Regions from separate parts of the Telluria sp. GW821-FHT07G12 genome, predicted to be linked through region 2. Evidence: predicted binding sites of a transcription regulator. Region 2 holds the regulator's gene; the other holds the start of a gene.
What was found. The regulator sigma-54, encoded in region 2, starts transcription at its own class of promoters, with help from an activator protein. The targets are predictions, from matches to a motif close to TGGCANGNAANCTGCTTT.

Region 1: the regulator sigma-54 is predicted to act here: its motif matches at 2,490-2,507, upstream of glnA (type I glutamate--ammonia ligase).

The regions. Positions count from the first base shown of each region.
Region 1 covers NZ_JBWKQA010000003.1:427,964-432,897, forward strand. Annotated here, with positions in the region: gene AC07PE_RS14510 (TAXI family TRAP transporter solute-binding subunit) at 1-712, shown strand, start outside; gene AC07PE_RS14515 (NHL repeat-containing protein) at 699-1,790, opposite strand; gene AC07PE_RS14520 (rhodanese-like domain-containing protein) at 1,852-2,310, opposite strand; gene glnA (type I glutamate--ammonia ligase) at 2,577-3,992, shown strand; gene AC07PE_RS14530 (DUF4124 domain-containing protein) at 4,123-4,647, shown strand; gene glnL (nitrogen regulation protein NR(II)) at 4,647-4,934, shown strand, end outside.
Region 2 covers NZ_JBWKQA010000008.1:111,135-116,068, reverse strand. Annotated here, with positions in the region: gene AC07PE_RS24200 (GntP family permease) at 1-360, opposite strand, end outside; gene AC07PE_RS24195 (enoyl-CoA hydratase/isomerase family protein) at 489-1,574, opposite strand; gene hpf (ribosome hibernation-promoting factor, HPF/YfiA family) at 1,678-2,046, opposite strand; gene AC07PE_RS24185 (RNA polymerase factor sigma-54) at 2,105-3,589, opposite strand; gene lptB (LPS export ABC transporter ATP-binding protein) at 3,592-4,374, opposite strand; gene lptA (lipopolysaccharide transport periplasmic protein LptA) at 4,374-4,934, opposite strand, start outside.

The sequences.
Region 1 (4,934 bases), on a different contig from region 2:
GCTGCTGCAGACGCCCGGCATCAAGCTGTTCGACTTCCGCCAGGCCGAAGCCTATACGCGGCGCCTGCCTTTCCTGACCCATGTGGTGCTGCCGCGCGGGATCGTCGATCTCGGGCGCGACATCCCGGCCCAGGATTTCCACCTGATCGCACCGACCGCGACCCTGGTCGCGCGCGAGGGCCTGCATCCGGCCCTGGTCGACGAATTCGTGAAGTCGGCCACCGAGATCCACGGCGGGGCAGGCTGGTTCTCGCAGCAGGGCCAGTTCCCGTCGCCGAAGTACACCGAGATTCCGGTCTCGCGCGAAGCCGCGAAATACTACCGCGACGGTCCGCCTTTCCTGCAGCGCTACCTGTCGTTCTGGCTGGCGAACCTGTTCGACCGCCTGTGGGTCGTGGTGGTGGCGCTGGCGGCGCTGGTGATCCCGCTGTCGAAGATCGTGCCGCCGCTGTACGTGTGGCGCATCCGTTCGCGCGTCTACCGCTGGTATGGCCAGCTGCGCGCGGTCGAGCAGGCGCTGGAGAGCGCCGATCCGGCGCAGTGCGAGGAGGTGCGCGCCGACCTGCTGCGCCGCCTCGACGACATCGAGGCGCGCGTGAACCACATCTCGATCCCGCTGGCTTACGCCGATGCGCTGTATGGCCTGCGCAGCCACATCAACTTCGTGCGCCAGCGCGTGCGCGGCAGTCTGAAAAATCCTACGGCAGGGTGATCTTCACGATCGCATTGCCGGCTATCGCGTAGAGCGTCCCCTTGCCGTCGCCCGTCAGCCCGCCCAGCGCGGGCAGGGCGCCCGGCCCGTTCCCGAGCTGCAGCGCCGTGGCGCCGGCCGTGCCGGCCACCGTCGACACCAACCGGTCCGGTGTAATTTTCCTGATCAGGTTATTTCCGGCGTCGGCGGCGTACAGATTGCCGCCAGCGTCGAGCGTCAGCGCGATGACGTGGTCGAAGCGGGCCGCGCCGGCGAGCCCGTCGGCGACACCGGGGCCGCCGGACAGCCCGGCCAGCACCAGTCTGGCGCCGGATGGGTCGATGCGGCTGACCGTGCTGGCGAAGTCGCCCACGTAGACCGTGCCGTCCCTGGCGGCGGCGAGGCCGCGCTGCTGGAAGGCATGGCTGCCGAGGACGCTGGCGATGTTGTCCAGCCGCGCCACGCCGTCGACCATGGTGACGGCGCCGGTGGGCGCGATCTTGCGGATGCCGATCGCGTTGGCCACGGCCACGTTGGCGAAGCCGTCCACCGCGATGCCGCTGCCGTAGAAATAGGGGATCTCGCTGCCGCTCACAACGGTGGCCGTGTCGAGCGTGGCGATGGTGCGGACCACGCCACTCGGGTCGATTTCGCGCACGGCCAGGCCGTCGGTGGCGTACAGCCTGCCGTCGGGCGAAGCGGCGATGGCGGTCAGGAAGGCGAAGCCCGCCGTGCCGGCCGCGCCGTCGACGCTCTGGCAGCGCAGCGGCGAGCCGGCGATGGTGCTGACGGCGCCCGAGCCGGCGATCTTGCGGATGCTGCAGTTGTCGCGGTCGGCCACGAACAGGTTGCCGGCCGTGTCGGCCGCGATGCCGACCGGATGGCCGAAGCGCGCGGCGGCCCCGCTGGCGTCGATGTTGCCGGCTTCCGTGGCGCTGCCGGCCACCAGCGCCAGGGTCGTCACGCGGGCGGAGGAGGCCGGTGCGCCGGGCCCGGTCGCGCCGGCGCTGCCGCCTCCGCCGCCGCAGGATGCGCACAGTGCCGCCAGCAGCGTCGCCTGCAAAACTGACGCGAACGGTCGTGCTATTTTTGCTGTCATGCCGGTCCCCGAATATTGTGTTTTCGGCATCCTAGCATGGCGAATGGCTGTGTGCAGCCGCTCAGGCCCCGATCCAGGGCAGGCCGGCCTTGCACCAGCCGCCCACCGTCTTGCGGTGGCCTTCGCCGTCGCGGTCGCCTTCGAAGCCTTCCAGAATGTCGAAGGCATCCGTGTAACCGAGTTCGGTTGCCACGCGGGCGGCGTGACGCGAGCGCACGCCCGAGCGGCACAGGAACAGCAGCACGTCTTCCTTGTCCGCGGTCTGCTGCAGCTGGGTGGCGAAGTCCGGGTTCGGCGCGCCACCCGGGTACAGGGTCCATTGCACCGCACCGTGCTGGGCTTCCGGAATGGCGGGGCGGCCGATCCAGTCGCGCTCCGCATTCGTGCGCACGTCGACCAGTTTTACGCGCGGGTCGGACTGGAGCAGGGCATAGGCTTCCTGCGGCGTGACGGCGCCGGCGTAAGGCTGGCCGGGAGCGCGCTCGCGGGCCTTGTTCAGGATATCGTCGGTGGTGGTCATGCTGTTCTCCTAAATAGTGCAACCCGCCTCAAGTTGGTGCATACTGCGCCACTTGCACCAGTCTGGTGCGTATGGATGAGATCGCATCAAAACCGTGCGCCCATATCGGGTCATTGATTTTACGGGTCAAATGTCGGGTGCACCAACGACAGATTGCTTATTTGCTCATGGACAAGAGCTGGCACACTTACTGCTTATAAGACCATGCGCCTGTCGCACGCCCCGTTGGCGTCGCCGACACCCCTTTTTCAATCAGGAGAATACGAATGGCAAGGACCGCCGCAGATGTAATGCAGATGCTGAAGGATAACGAAGTCAAGTTCGTCGATTTGCGTTTCGCGGATACCCGCGGCAAAGAGCAGCACGTGACCGTTCCCATCTCGCACTTTGACGAAGACAAGTTCGAATCCGGCCACGCCTTCGACGGCTCCTCGATCGCCGGCTGGAAAGGCATCGAAGCATCCGACATGCTGCTGATCCCGGACCCGAACACCGCCAACCTCGACCCGTTCATGGAAGAGACCACCGTCTTCATGCAGTGCGACGTGATCGAACCGTCGGACGGCAAGGGCTACGACCGCGACCCGCGCTCGATCGCCAAGCGCGCCGAAGCCTACCTGAAGTCCTCGGGCCTGGGCGACACCGCCTTCTTCGGTCCGGAGCCGGAATTCTTCATCTTCGACTCGGTCCACTGGAAGATCGACATGTCGGGTTCGATGGTCAAGATCAGCTCGGAAGAAGCCTCCTGGTCGACCGACAAGGAATTCGAAGGCGGCAACAGCGGCCACCGTCCGACCGTCAAGGGCGGCTACTTCCCGGTCCCGCCGGTCGACAGCTTCCAGGACATGCGTTCGGAAATGTGCCTGATCCTCGAATCGCTGGGCATCCCGGTCGAAGTGCATCACCACGAAGTGGCCGGCGCCGGCCAGAACGAAATCGGCACCAAGTTCTCGACCCTGGTCGAGCGCGCCGACTGGACCCAGAACCTGAAGTACGTGGTCTGGAACGTCGCCCACAGCTACGGCAAGACCGCCACCTTCATGCCGAAGCCGATGAACGGCGATAACGGCTCGGGCATGCACGTGCACCAGTCGATCTGGAAGGACGGCAAGAACCTGTTCGCCGGCGACGGCTATGCCGGCCTGTCGGAAACCGCCCTGTACTACATCGGCGGCATCATCAAGCACGCCAAGGCCCTGAACGCGATCACCAACCCGGGCACCAACTCGTACAAGCGCCTGGTGCCTGGCTACGAAGCTCCGGTCAAGCTGGCCTATTCGGCCCGCAACCGTTCGGCGTCGATCCGCATCCCGCACGTGGCGAACCCGAAGGGCCGCCGCATCGAGACCCGCTTCCCGGACCCGCTGGCCAACGTCTACCTGTGCTTCGCCGCGCTGCTGATGGCAGGCCTGGACGGCATCCAGAACAAGATCCACCCGGGCGAAGCCGCGACCAAGGACCTGTACCACCTGCCGCCGGAAGAAGACAAGCTGATCCCGACCGTGTGCGCATCGCTGGAAGAAGCCCTGGACGCGCTGAACAAGGACCGCGAGTTCCTGACCCGCGGCGGCGTGTTCAGCGACAGCATGATCGACGCCTACATCGAGCTGAAGATGGGTGAAGTGCAGCGTCTGCGCATGACCCCGCACCCGGCCGAATTCGACATGTACTATTCGTCGTAAGTGTAGCCACGCGGCAACAAGAACTCGGGGAGGCCGCCAGGCACCCCCGAGTTTTTTTTCGTTTCAATATGGATGCGGTATAGTCGGAAGATTCCCAAACAGGCACATCGTGCAGACTGACCTGATGCGAATGACAAGTACCGCTTTCATCAAGCGCCCGATCGGGATCCTCCTGGCCGTCGCGCTGGCCACGCCGGCCCTTGCCCAATCCGTGGTCTACCGCTGCGTGGACAAGGAAGGCCGCGTGCTCTACACCGATACGAACGCCGGCAACTGCAAGGTGGTCGATTCGGTCGTGTCCGGCGCCATCTCGACGCCGCCGGCTGCCAGCCGTCCGCCGGCCGGCATGCGCCAGGGCGCCGCCCGTCCGGCAGCCAGCCCGGCCGCCAGTCCCGCCAACTTCCCGCGCGTGGACAATGCCGCCCAGCGCGCCCGCGACGACGACCGCCGCGCCATCCTCGACGAGGAACTGCGCGCCGAAGAGAAGAAGCTGGCCGACCTGAAGCGCGTATTCAACAACGGCGAGCCGGAACGCCAGGGCAACGAGCGCAATTACGCCAAGTACCAGGAGCGCGTGGCCCAGATGCGCGACGACATCGGCCGCGCCGAGAAGAACGTTGAAGCGCTCAAGCGCGAAATCGCCAACATCCGCTAATGGACAACACATCGCAGGAACGCTTCGCCGGTCTCGACCTGCTGGCATCGAGCGTGCTGGTGGCCGATGCCGCCGGCCTGGTGCGCTATGCGAACCCGGCCGCCGAGCATCTGCTCGAAGTCTCGGTCAAATCGCTGTCGCGCCAGAAGCTGGCCGAGCTCTTCCTCAATGGCGAGGAGCTCGATGCGCTGTGCCGCCAGGCGCTGGCGCACAAGTACGCCGACCTGCGCCAGGACCTGACCCTGCAGCGCAGCGGGCGCGAGCCGCTGCACGTGCACAGCATCGTC
Region 2 (4,934 bases):
CACCACCACGAACAGGGACACGCCGCCATAGGTCAGCAGCGCGCACACGGCGACGATCACGGCGTTTGCGCGCGAGCGGCCGATGTAGCGGATCGCGGCCTGCACGATGGCTTTCGAGAAGCCGGACATCTCGATGACCTTGCCGAACACGGCGCCGAGCATGAAGACGGGGAAGTAGAGCTTGACGAAGCCGACCATCTTTTCCATGAATATCCCGGAAAAGACCGGGGCCACGGCGGAGGGGTCGGTGAACAGGACCGCGCCGAGGGCGGCGATCGGTGCGAACAGGATGACGCTGTAGCCGCGATAGGCGGCCACCATCAGGAAGGCCAGTGCGGCCAGTACGATCAGAAACGACAAAACGGACTCCTCTATTGTTGTGCTTTATCAGGCAATGCGGGTATTTCATCGCCTGATGAAATCATCGCATAAAACACCGTGATTATGTTGCAATGCATTACAGCAAACAGAGGAGCCTGGACGACGCTTCAGTCCAGATGACGCAGCGGATGCGCGTAGGCCGGCCACACCGGCTCGAAGAAGCGCGCCACCATCTCCGGGCTCACCTGCTCCAATGCCGGCGGATTCCAGGCCGGCGCATTGTCCTTGTCGATCACCAGCGCGCGCACGCCTTCCAGCACTTCGCCGTGCTCGAAGTTGCGGCGCACCAGCGAGCGTTCCATGCGCAGGCAGTCGGCCACGTCCATGGCGGCGCCGCGCACCAGCATCTCGCGCGTCACGCACATCATCAGGGGCGAGCGCTGGCGCATTGCGCTTAAAACCTTCTGTGCGAAGGGGCTGTCGTCGCCTTCGAGCGAGGACATCACCGCCTGCACGGACGCTGCGCCGAAGTGCTTGTCGATGAGCGCGCGCTGCGCTTGCAGTTCGCTGGCGCCGGCCTGCTGCGCGAACGGCGCCGCAAAGGCACGGATCGCCTCCGCCAGTTGCGCGCCCGGCGTGGCCGCGATCAGCGCGTTCAAGGCCGCCAGTTCGGCAGCCGGCACGAACACGTCCGCCAGGCCGACGTACAGCGCATCGGCGGCGCCGATGGTCAGTCCGGTCAGGCCCAGGTACATGCCGAGCGCGCCCGGCGCATGCGACAGGAAGTGGCTGCCGCCGACGTCCGGGAACAGGCCGATGTTCACTTCGGGCATCGCCATCTTGGTGCGTTCGGTCACGATGCGCAGGCCCGTGTCCGGGCCGCCCTGGGCGATGCCCATGCCGCCGCCCATCACCACGCCATCCATCAGAGAAATATACGGCTTCGGATAAAAATGGATCAGGTGGTTGAGCGCGTATTCTTCGGTAAAGAAGTCTTCCAGCAGAGCACTGCCGCCAGTCGGGTTCGCATGTCCGGCCTGGTGGAAGAAACGGATGTCGCCGCCTGCGCACAGGGCTTTCTCGCTGGTGCTGGTGATGACGACGGCGTCGACGCCAGCGTCCTCGCGCCAGGCCAGCAAGGCCTCCGTCATTGCGCGCACCATTTCCAGCGACAGCGAGTTCAGGGCCTTGGGACGATCCAGGGTAATGATGCCGGTGCCATTGGCCACACGGGTCTGCACGTATTCGCTCATGTTCTTTTATTTATGAATGGGAAAACGGCATTGTAGCGGCCTACCAAACGAAAAGGGCGCCTGATGCGCCCTTCGTCTTGCTTATGCTGCGCCAGCGGAATGATCACGCTGCAGCGGCAGCTTCTCCTCCTTCAATGTCCTCGTTGGCCATGCGTTTTAGTGCTGTGTGACTGTGGTCCTGCAGCATCTGCTTGTACTTCTGAACCTGCCTGTCCAGGCGGTCCATCAGCATGTCGATCGCAGCGTAGAGGTCGTGCGCAGCGCTGGCGACGTGAACGATCTTCCCAGCAACACGCAGGTTGATCTCGGCCTTCTGGCGTTTTTCTTTCTCGGTGAGATTGTCAATGCAGAGGATGACGTGGGAGTCGATCACTTGATCGAAATGGCGGGTGATGCGTTCGAGCTTGTTCTGTACGTATTCACGGATTGCTGGGGTTACATCGAGATGATGTCCGCTGATAGTGAGATTCATACACACTCCTTTGAAGATGCGCTGTCAGGTTATCAGTATCTGGGTGCCCTGCAGCTTATTACAAGGATTTGCGGAGGCTGACGGGCGGGATCTTCAGCGCCTCACGGTATTTCGCGACCGTGCGGCGTGCGATAACCATTCCCTGTTCCCCTAGCATCTCCGCGATCTTGCTGTCGGATAAAGGGTTCTTGGGGTCTTCTGCTCCTGTGAGTTGTACGATGAGAGCGCGTATCGCGGTCGAGGATGCTTCACCACCTGCCTCGGTCGCAACGTGACTCCCGAAAAAGTACTTCAACTCAAACATGCCGTGCGGCGTCAGCATATATTTCTGAGTTGTGACGCGAGAAATTGTGCTCTCGTGTAGACCTAGTGTATCAGCTATCTCACGTAAAACAAGGGGCCGCATGGCAACCGCGCCATGGGAAAAAAAGTTCCGCTGGCGCTCGACGATTGCTTGCGCGACACGCAGGATCGTGTCGAAGCGCTGGCGCATGTTTTTGATCAGCCACTTGGCTTCCTGCAACTGCGCATTCAGCTGCGATTCCGATTTCCCCTGCTTCAGCAAGGCGGCGTAGATGCTGTTCACGCGCAGGCGCGGCATCACTTCCGGATTCAGCTGCACGCTCCAGCCATCCTTCGCGCGGCGCACGATCACGTCCGGCACCACGAAGTCGGAGACGTCGGATGCGAAGGCCGCGCCCGGATGCGGATTGCACTGGCGGATCACGGCCTGGGCTTCGCGCAGGTCTTCGTCGTCGCAGTCGAGGGCCTTCTTGAGCTTGTTGAATTCGCGCTGCGCGAACCAGGTCAGGTAGCGCTCCACGATGACCAGCGCCATGCGCCGCGTCACCATCGCCACGCCGGGCATGCGGCGGATCTGCAAGGCCAGGCATTCGGCGGCGCTGCGTGCGCCCACGCCCGGCGGGTCCATGCTCTGCACCATCGACAGCGCGGTGCGCAGTTCCTCGAATTCGATCTCGAGTTCGGTCGGCATGCGCGCGTGGATGTCGTCCAGCGATTCTTCCAGGTAGCCGTTGTCGTCGAGGGAGTCGACCACGATCTCGACCAGCGCGCAGTCGCGCGGCGAGATGCAGGTCAGGCGCACCTGTTCCATCAGGTGTTCGCGCAGCGAGATGGGGCTGGCTTCCAGCTGCGGGCGGCCGTCCTCTTCCTCGCCGCCGCTGCCCGAGCGGCCCGATTCGCCCCACTCCATCTCGTGCTCGGCGCCGCCGGCCTCGCCGCTGTCGCCGCCTTCCGACTCGCCGCCGCCGCTGCCATTGCCTTCCTCGCCCTGCCCGGATGCGGGAGGCGAATCGGGCGTGGTGGAAGTCGACGCACCGTTGTTGATCGCACCGTCCGCCAACAGGCGCACCGAGCGATCGAGCGGATCGTCGAGGCGCTCGAGCAGCGGATTCTCACCCAGGACCTGTTCGATCTCCTGGTGGAGTTCGAGCGTGGACAGCTGCAGCAGGCGGATCGACTGCTGGAGTTGCGGCGTCAGCGCAAGATGCTGTGAGGTCTTGAGTTGGAGCGTCTGTTTCATGACTACATCCTGAAGTGTTCACCCAGGTAGACGCGGCGGACGGACTCGTTGGCGATGATGTCGTCGGGACGGCCCGAGGCCAGCACGGCGCCCTGGTTGATGATGTAGGCACGGTCGCAGATGCCGAGCGTCTCGCGCACGTTGTGGTCGGTGATCAGGACGCCGATGCCGCGCTCTTTCAGGAAGCGCACGATACGTTGGATCTCGATCACGGCAATTGGATCCACGCCGGCGAAGGGTTCGTCCAGCAGCACGAAGCGCGGATCGGTGGCCAGCGCGCGCGCGATCTCCACGCGACGCCGCTCGCCGCCCGACAGCGACATCGCCGGGTTCTCGCGCAGCTTCTCGATCTGCAGCTCGGCCAGCAGCTCGTCCAGGCGTTCCTGGATGCGCGCCTTGCTCAGCGGCTTGCCGTTCTCGCGCTGCAGTTCCAGCACGGCGCGGATGTTCTCTTCCACCGTCAGCTTGCGGAAGACCGAGGCTTCCTGCGGCAGGTAGGACAGGCCGAGCATGGCGCGGCGGTGGATCGGCAGGCTCGTGATGTCGGTGCCGTTGATGACGATGGCGCCGGCTTCGGCCGGCACCAGGCCCACGATCATGTAGAACGAGGTGGTCTTGCCGGCGCCGTTCGGGCCGAGCAGTCCCACCACCTCGCCGCAGGCGACCTCCAGCGAGACGTCGCGCACCACCAGGCGCTTGCCGTAGCTTTTCTGCAGTCCCTTGGCGACCAGGGTGCTGCCACCGCATGCGATGTCGGCCGTGGCGGCGTTTGCTTGTACATCCATCATTGCTTTCCTGCTTCCGGTTGCGCTGCCGAGGCCGGGCGGCGCGTGTAAAAAGTGACGCTGACGCGATCCTTGCCCGGCTTGTCGCTGCCGCTCACGTCATTCATGTTCAACAGGACTTCTTTGCGGGCGTCGTAGGAAATGAACGGGCCGCTCATCTCTCTGGTCACGGTGCGGCCGTCCAGCTGCCTGATGACGGCGTGCGAGATCAGTTTGACGACATCCGTGCGCTCGTCATATTCCATGCGCTCGCCGTAGCCTTCGGCCCACTCGTCAGCGCCGCCGTCGCGCTTCTGGCGAAACGACGCGGTCTTGCCGTTCGCCCCGAACAGCACCACGGTCCGATAGCCATCCGGCGTTTCCCTGATCTCGGCGCGCTCGGCCTTCAGCAGCATGGTGCCGCGGGTGCCGATCACATTGCCGGTCAGGATCACGGTTTGGGTGGCCTGGTCGATTGTCGCCTTGTCGCCTTCGACATTGAAGGGCTTGAGCGAATCCGCCCGCTCGGCCTGCGCGAGCGGCGCCAGCATCAGCGTGGCGAGGGCGGCGGCGAGGGCGCG